One region of the Marinobacter sp. RI1 genome, then DNA from elsewhere that is predicted to be linked to it. Evidence: predicted binding sites of a transcription regulator. Region 1 holds the regulator's gene; the other holds the start of a gene.
What was found. The regulator FliA, encoded in region 1, starts transcription of late flagellar genes. The targets are predictions, from matches to a motif close to CTAAAGTTTNNNNNNNNNNNGCCGNTAA.
Positions count from the first base shown of each region.

Region 2: ACAM27_RS08865 (flagellin) is a predicted target of FliA. The motif match lies at 2,319-2,346, and genes of this name have one in related genera.

Region 1 covers NZ_AP031605.1:3,053,427-3,057,627, reverse strand. The annotation lists gene flhF (flagellar biosynthesis protein FlhF) at 1-727, shown strand, start outside; gene ACAM27_RS13830 (MinD/ParA family protein) at 801-1,613, shown strand; gene ACAM27_RS13825 (RNA polymerase sigma factor FliA) at 1,646-2,389, shown strand; gene cheY (chemotaxis response regulator CheY) at 2,550-2,933, shown strand; gene ACAM27_RS13815 (protein phosphatase CheZ) at 2,955-3,740, shown strand; gene ACAM27_RS13810 (chemotaxis protein CheA) at 3,759-4,201, shown strand, end outside.
Region 2 covers NZ_AP031605.1:1,977,546-1,981,746, forward strand. The annotation lists gene ACAM27_RS08855 (hypothetical protein) at 1-354, opposite strand, end outside; gene ACAM27_RS08860 (flagellin) at 526-2,049, opposite strand; gene ACAM27_RS08865 (flagellin) at 2,434-3,918, shown strand; gene ACAM27_RS08870 (flagellar protein FlaG) at 3,989-4,201, shown strand, end outside.

The DNA.
Region 1 (4,201 bases):
CCGTCGGCACCGGGCCGGGCGTCTGGAGGACGGCTGGAAGCAGTCACTGAAAATGCTGGCGACCGGCGTTCGTACCGGTCGCGAAGACTGGCTTGATGCCGGCGGTATCTATGCCCTGGTCGGGCCAACCGGGTCTGGCAAAACCACCACCATTGGCAAGCTGGCGGCCCGCTACGTCCTTGAGCATGGTCCGGATTCGTTGGCACTGGTGACCACCGACCGCTATCGTGTGGCCGCTCATGAGCAGCTCTTCGTGTTCGGCCGCATCCTGAATGTGCCCGTGCGTGTGGTGGATGAGAGCCATTCCCTGGATGACATTCTTGATGAGTTATCGGATCGACACCTGGTGCTGATTGACACTGCCGGCCTGACCAGTGCCGACCGCGGTTACCAGGAACAACTGGCGGAGTTGGCTCGCAGCGATCACAATATCCGTACACATCTGGTGGTCTCCGCCACCAGTCAGCCACGTATCATGAAATCCGTGTGGCATTGCTATAAGATGGCAAGCCTTGCAGGCTGCATCATGACCAAGATTGATGAGGCCCTGACCCTGGGCGAAGCGCTCGGGTTCGTTATGGAGACCAGCTTACCGGTGGCCTGGTACACCGATGGCCAGAAGATACCGGAAGATCTCCAGAGGGCGGAGGCCATTCCGTTAGTGCGCCTGGGCGTAGAACGGCTTAAGGCCGTGCAGAGCGCACAGACAGTCGCCGAAGGTGCCTGAGCCTCGTTGGCGACCAGAATAAAACACCGGCACGCGTGCCCGTACAAGAACGTAGTAAGAGACTGATAACAGTATGAGCAGACCACATCCGGTTCAGGTGATTGCGGTTTCCGGCGGCAAGGGCGGTGTCGGCAAGAGCAATGTTTCGGTCAATCTCGGTATCGCCCTGGCCCAGAAGGGGCGCCGGGTTGTCTTGCTGGACGCGGATCTCGGGCTCGCCAACATCGATGTGTTGCTCGGCATTACCGCCAATCGAAATCTTCAAGACGTACTCAGCGGCGATTGTGATCTGAAAGACGTGCTGGTGAATGGCCCTGGTGGTATCAAGATTGTACCGGCTTCCTCCGGCACCCAGCGTATGACCCAGCTCAGCGCCATGGAACATGCCGGCCTGATCAACGCTTTCAGTGAGCTGGGCGACCAGATTGACGTTCTGATTGTGGATACCGCCGCAGGTATTTCTGAATCGGTGGTCAGCTTCCTCAGGGCCTCGCAGGAACTTCTGCTGGTGGTCTGCGACGAACCTACTTCCATTACCGATGCCTACGCGTTGATCAAGCTGATGAACCGGGATTATGGCACCAACCGCTTCCGTATCTTGGCAAACCAAGTCCGCAATGAGCAGGAAGGCCGCCATCTGTTTGAAAAACTGACCCGGGTCACCGAGCGTTTTCTGGATGTGGCACTACAATATGTAGGTATCGTGCCTTACGACGAGGCCGTCAAGAAAGCCGTCCAAAGACAGAAAGCGGTATTGGATGCCTATCCGAGGGCGAAAGCCTCGCTGGCTATCCGGGCTCTGGCCGAAAAAGTGGACAGTTGGCCTTTGCCGTCCTCTCCCAGGGGGCATCTCGAATTCTTCGTGGAGCGGCTCGTCGAAGTCTGATCTGAATCCAGTCCTACAAGAAAACCGGATACATGACATTGGCGAAAAATCTGGGAATTTACCATCAGGCCGGCGCCAGGAGCCCTTCAGCCCTGATTGAAGAGCATGCGCCGCTGGTCAAGAAAATCGCCCTTCATCTCATGGCCCGGCTGCCGCCATCAGTGCAGCTGGAAGACCTTATGCAGGCCGGTATGATTGGCCTGCTGGAGGCCGCGCAGCGCTATTCTTCCGGCAAAGGTGCCACCTTTGAAACCTACGCAGGGATTCGCATCCGCGGCGCCATGGTGGATGAGATCCGCAAAGGCGACTGGGTGCCCCGCTCAGTGCATCGCAACGCCCGGCGAATCGCCAGTGCTATCAAGCAGGTGGAAGATCGTACCGGGCGCGAGGCCCAGGATGCCGAAGTAGCTGAAGAGCTTGGCATTGGTCTGGACGAGTATCATGCCTCACTCGCCGACGCTAACAGCGGTAGACTTTTTAGTCTTGATGAGCTCAATGAATCCGGCGAGCTGCCGATAGAAGAAGCAGAAGCGAGTGATAATCCGCTGGACGGTATTGCTTCAGGCGCTTTCCAGCGAAGTCTCGCAGACGCCATTGAGCAGTTGCCTGAGCGTGAAAAGCTGGTATTGAGCCTGTATTACCAGGAAGAGCTCAACCTCAAGGAAATCGGTGCGGTGCTAGGGGTCAGTGAGAGCCGGGTAAGCCAGATTCACAGCCAGGCGGCGTTGCGACTTCGCAGCCGGCTGGCCGAGTGGCGGGATGGTGACAACGACTGATCGGCCAGGTGCTGTGTTTCTCTTTCAGCAAGCTGTGTAGCTTTTGGTAAACGATGCTTTACAACGTGCGCAAACACCACACAATAAGCGCTTAAGGTAGCAGCCTGCTAGACTTCCAAAAGGCTGAATGAATTCCGGGTGTTACTGACTGGAGGTCCCATTGGACAAGAACATGAAAATTCTCATTGTGGATGACTTCTCCACAATGCGACGCATCATCAAAAACCTGCTGCGAGATCTCGGCTTCACCAATACGGATGAAGCAGACGATGGCAACACCGCGTTGCCCATGCTCCGAAGCGGCAAGTATGACTTCCTGGTGACTGACTGGAACATGCCCGGCATGTCGGGCTTTGACCTTCTGAAGGCTGTCCGTGCTGATGAAAACCTGAAGAACCTGCCGGTTCTGATGGTAACGGCAGAGGCCAAGCGGGACCAGATCGTGGCTGCGGCTCAGGCCGGGGTGAACGGGTATGTGGTCAAGCCTTTCACGGCAGCCGTGCTGAAGGAAAAGATCGAGAAAATCTTCGAACGAATCCAGTAACCAGAGGTCGGATGGCTCGCCATGAGTGATACCAAACAGAACCATCAGGGCCTTGATCCGGAGGTGGCGGAGAAGCTTCAAAAGCAGGCCTCCGACCTGGCCGAGAATGTAAACGCCGGGAATTATGCCAAGGCGATGACCCTGATCAATGAACTGAGCGAGGTTCGCGATCAGAGTCTGTATCGGGAAGTGGGGCGACTGACCCGCAGCCTCCATGAGGCAATCCGGAACTTCCAGATAGACCCGCGTAATGCCGAGCAGAAAGAAGTGCTGTCGAAGATGAGCGACGCTTCTGACCGTCTGGCCTATGTGGTTCAGATGACCAGCCAGGCGGCGAACCGCACCATGGATCTGGTTGAGGAAAGCATGCCGGTGGCTCACGCCATGCGGGATGAAGCGGTTTCCCTGCGGGATGAGTGGCAGCGTCTGCGCCGTCGTGAAATGGAGCCTGCGGAGTTTCGGGAGCTTTACGGTCGCATCGACAAGTTCTTCGCTGGCCTGACGACAGACTCCGACAGTCTGTACCAGAACCTGTCGGAAATCCTTCTGGCTCAGGATTTTCAGGATCTTACCGGTCAGGTTATCCAGAAGGTCACCGCGTTGGTGAAAGAGGTGGAAGACAACCTTCTTGGTCTGGTGGTGATGGCCAGCCACGTTGATCAACTGACCGGCACAGTGCATCAGATTGAAGAAAAAGAAGAATCGGCCGAAAAAGGGGTAGGGCCCCAGATCAAGGCCGATGAGCGGGAAGATGTAGTTTCGGGACAGGACGATGTGGACGATCTGCTGTCCAGTCTCGGATTCTGATAATAAAGAGGGTGACGCATGGCGTTAGATGCTGATGAAGAGATCCTGCAGGACTTCCTGGTAGAAGCCGGCGAGATACTCGAAAAGTTGTCGGAGCAGCTGGTGGATCTGGAGCAGCATCCCGATGACAGCGATCTGCTGAACGCCATTTTCCGTGGCTTCCATACCGTGAAAGGGGGCGCAGGCTTCCTTCAGCTGGAGGCACTGGTTAATTGCTGCCACTCTGCGGAGAACGTGTTTGATATTCTCCGGAATCACAAGCGCAAGGTAACACCGGACCTGATGGACGTGGTGCTGGAGGCGCTGGACAACGTTAATGCCATGTTCGAAGAAGTCCGCAACCGGGAAGAACCGACGCCCGCGCCGGACGAACTGATTGAAGCTCTGGATGCACTCGCCAAACCCGAGTCCGAGGATGCACCGGCGGTGGAAGCACCAACCCCGGCACAGGAGCCGTCGTC
Region 2 (4,201 bases), 1.1 Mb from region 1:
CTCCGCCAGGGCGGGGCGCTCGCTCTTCAGTGCCCAATAGCCCAGGTTGCAGTATTGCTGGGCCTGCGCCGGTTGCCGATTGAGACTGGCATTGAACAGGGCGTGGGCCTTTTCAAGCTGGCCGTCGTCCATCTCCACTCGGCCGAGCAGGCCAAGGGCCGCTGCGTGATCGGCCTCCAGCGCCAACGCCTGATTCAGGTATTCCCGGCATTCATTGCGCGCTTTCAGCCGCTGAATGTAGGAGAGCCCGTTGCTGTTGGACTCGCCATACGCCAGGTTTGCCTGGAGCACCAGGCGCGCGACCTGAGCCTGAACGGAGCGGGAAAGATGCGCGTTATGATGTTGTACTTGCATGGAACACCTCGTTACCAGCCAATATCCGATGCGGCAAAGGTCTGCAGTTTTTTGACGGTTTGCCGGGGTTTGGGGGTGGTGTTGCGAAAGGTGTGCCAGTTTGGTGGGGAAGTAATGAAAAACGGCCAGGTGATTAGCCTGGCCGTTTCTGGATCATCTATTTTACTGAGGTTAGCCCTGCAGCAGCTGCAATACCTGTTGTGGACGTGCATTGGCCTGGGCGAGCACAGATAGGCCGGCCTGCTGGAGAACCTGTGTGCGGGCAAGATTGGCAGATTCCGCTGCGAAGTCTGCATCCTGAATTCTGGAACGCGCCGCGGTAAGGTTTTCGGAGGTGGTGCTCAAGTTTGCGATGGTAGACTCAAGGCGATTCTGGGCTGCACCCAAGTCTGCCCGGATGCTACTTATTCTTTCCAAGGCAGCGTCAACTACTGCCAAGGCACTGGTAGCTCCGGCGACGGTGCTAATGTCTACATCTGCTACTTTCTCCGGTGTTGAGCCTACGGCGGTGTTCGCCCCTGTATCCAAAATGCTGCCAGTATTAGCGCCCGCTGGAGCCGCCTGGGTTGCTGTGGATTGAAGAGCAAAGCTCACAGACGCATCGAAAGTCAACTCGCCGGATACTCTGGTGCTGTCTGTTGCAGCGGCGCCGCTGGTCAGCGCCTCACCGTTGGTATCTGCTCCCGTAACGGTGATTTGGTCACCGGCTGTGGCTGTGAAATCCTGGATTATTATGTCTTTGCCACTGGGATGAGTAAGCTTTACGCTGCCATCGTTATTAACTTCGGCCGTGATGCCAGTTTTACCCGAGGCCGCGTTGATTTCTTTGGCAAGAGGCGTTAAGTCGTTTGCATCAGTAATCTGAGCAGCGATTGTCGCCGAGCTTTCGCCATTATCGAGCGTAAGTGTTACCGTCTGAGGCACGCTGCCAGTGAAGCCGCTCAGGGTGGCTTCGGTTCTGGCTGTGGCTTGAACGCCGGTGGTTGCTGCCACCTTGTTGACGTTCTCTGCAATAGCTTCGGCAGTATCTCCGGCTGCTATTGGAACCGTCTGGCTGTCCAGCGAGCTGGATATGGTAAGCGTTTGCTCACCGATAGTATTTGCCGCAGCTGGAGTGGCGGCGGCCGCTGCCGCAGATCCCGTTCCCGAGTTTGGGGTGCTATTTACTGCGGATCGGGTATTGTTTGCCAGGTCATTGATTCTGGCGCTGTCCACTGAAACCGCAATGGTTTGGTTTTCATTAGCGCCGGCCTGGAATTTCTGAGCCTGGAAGGTGCCGTCGAGAAGCTTCAGGCCGTTGAACTCGGTGGTCGTGGCGATGCGCTCAAGCTCTTCCTTAAGCTGGTTTACCTCAGCTTGCAGAGCTTGCCGGTCAGACGCCGAGTTTGTTGCGTTGGCAGATTGCACGGCCAGCTCACGAATCCGTTGCAGTATGGAGCCTGACTCGCTGAGTGCGCCTTCGGCAACCTGCGCCAGAGAAATGCCATCGTTGGCATTTCGAACGGCCTGATTCAACCCTGTAATCTGTGAAGAAAAGCGTTCGCTGATCGCGAGGCCGGCAGCATCATCTTTGGCAGAATTGATTCGCAGGCCGGATGACAGCCGTTGAAGAGTGGTATCCGCATCCCTCTGAGATGCATTGAGGTTGCGCTGAGCATTCAGCGACGCAATGTTGGTGTTGATGATCTGAGGCATATCATTTCTCCCGCTCAGAGGTGCCGGATACTGGGTGCCCAATGCAAAAAAGGGAGCCCTTGCCGGCGGAAATTCGTTAAATTGCCGTTTTGCTTTGTGTCAAGCGAATTCTGTGCCAGTTTTTTGTTTCTGTGCCCAAGATGTTGTTATTAAATATTTATTTTTGGACTCGTGGCTTGGTTGAATATGTGTGCGGCGAGTTTTTGGCGGTTTCAATCGGAAGAAGATTGCCGGTTTTACATTCCTTTACAAAATCCCTGGAATTTTTTCTAAAGCAACGGGGTGGGGTGCCGTTAAGTGGAGTAACAGGGCGGCGCTTCCAAATTAAAAAAGAGCGCCAGACCTTTTCCATGAAATAACGACATTTGTCGGAGGAGAAGCATAATGGCTCTCGGTATCAACACTAACATTGCGTCACTGTCTGCTCAGAATCAGTTAAACAAATCTCAGCAGCTGTCTAATCAGGCGTTGGAGCGTTTGTCTTCCGGTTTGCGGATTAACTCTGCGAAAGACGATGCCGCAGGTCTGGCAATTTCCTCGCGTTTCGATGCTCAAGTCCGCGGGCTGAATCAGGCCGTCCGTAACGCGAATGATGGTATCTCTCTGGCTCAAACGGCCGAAGGCGCTCTTGGCGAGACTGGAAACATCCTTCAGCGCATTCGAGAGTTGTCAGTGCAATCCGCCAACGCGAGTAACTCTTCGTCTGATCGCCAAGCATTGCAGGATGAGGTTAACCAGCTTGTCTCCGAATTGGATCGGATCTCAACTACTACCAACTTTAACGGCCAAAACCTGCTGGATGGCACCTTTGGTACGGCGAAGTTTCAGGTCGGTGCTGATGCCAACCAGGTAATTACTGCGTCAACTGGTAACTTCCGTACCGACAACTATGGTAACAACAACGTTACCAGTGTGTCGGCTGCTGCCAACATCACTGGAACCGTCACTGATGCTAATGTAACTGCTGGCACTGGCGTGCGGATAGCAGACGCAGCGCTGAGCATCAGTGGTTATCTTGGTTCCAGTGGCACTATCAGTGTAGCTGCCGGGTCTAGCGCCAAAACTGTTGCTGCACAAATCAATGATGCGTCATCAAAAACTGGTGTCACTGCAGATGCCATCACAGAGGGTACGGTCACTTTTGGTGGGGCTGGGTCGTACACCTTCGATATTATTTCGGATAACTCTGCGGCTAACGCGGCTAGGGTGTCCTTCACTATCGGTGGCACAACTGGTGCTGACAACCTTGCCAATGCTGTGACGGCCATTAACGATGTTAGCAGTCGGACTGGTGTAACGGCTTCTGTTGATAAAGACAGTGGTCAGCTCGTTCTTACTAATTCGACAGGTGAAGACATCTTCCTGAAGAATAATGACACCAACAACACCAACGCTGGAACTGTCAGCTTCGGAAACGGTGATCTTGCTGCTGCTGGTGCCGCTGATAACAACATTGGCATCACTGGTGAAGTGAGTCTCGACTCTGAGAAATCGTTCAGCGCAACAGGAACAGCAAACGCGGTTTTGGCTTCTGCTTCAGTGGCCTCAACTCGGCAATCAGTTTCTTCTTTGGATATCACTGACTTTGATGGAGCCACTAAAGCTCTGAAAATCGTAGATGCAGCTTTGGCTGCAGTGAACGGTCAGAGATCCAAGTTTGGTGCACTCCAGAGCCGGTTCGAGACAACAATCTCTAACCTGGAGGCCACTTCAACAAACCTCAGCGCGGCCAATAGCCGGATCTTGGACGCTGACTTCGCAGCAGAAACCGCGAAGCTTTCCAAATCCCAGGTTCTGCAGCAGGCTGGTATCTCTGTGCTGGCTCAGGCGAACGCCCGTCCGCAGCAGGTTTTGTCCCTCCTGCAGTAAGGGGCTAGCGGTAACAGCCGGAACCTTCGGGTTCCGGTTTTCCGCCGTTTGAGGATAGCGAGGTAAAGCTATGAATGACGTTAACCTGAATAATCCGAACCTGAAGCTGGTGAATGCCAGTGACCGGGCTCAGGTGAAGGCGCTGTCGTCATCTCAGGCCGAGGGCCGGAATGCCCCTGACCTTGCTGCTTCTGCTGCCGGCGCGACCCAGGTTCAACCGAACGTTGCCAAAGATTTCTCCAAAGCCGAGCGATTGCAGGAGCTTAGTGAGGCGCAGCGTGAG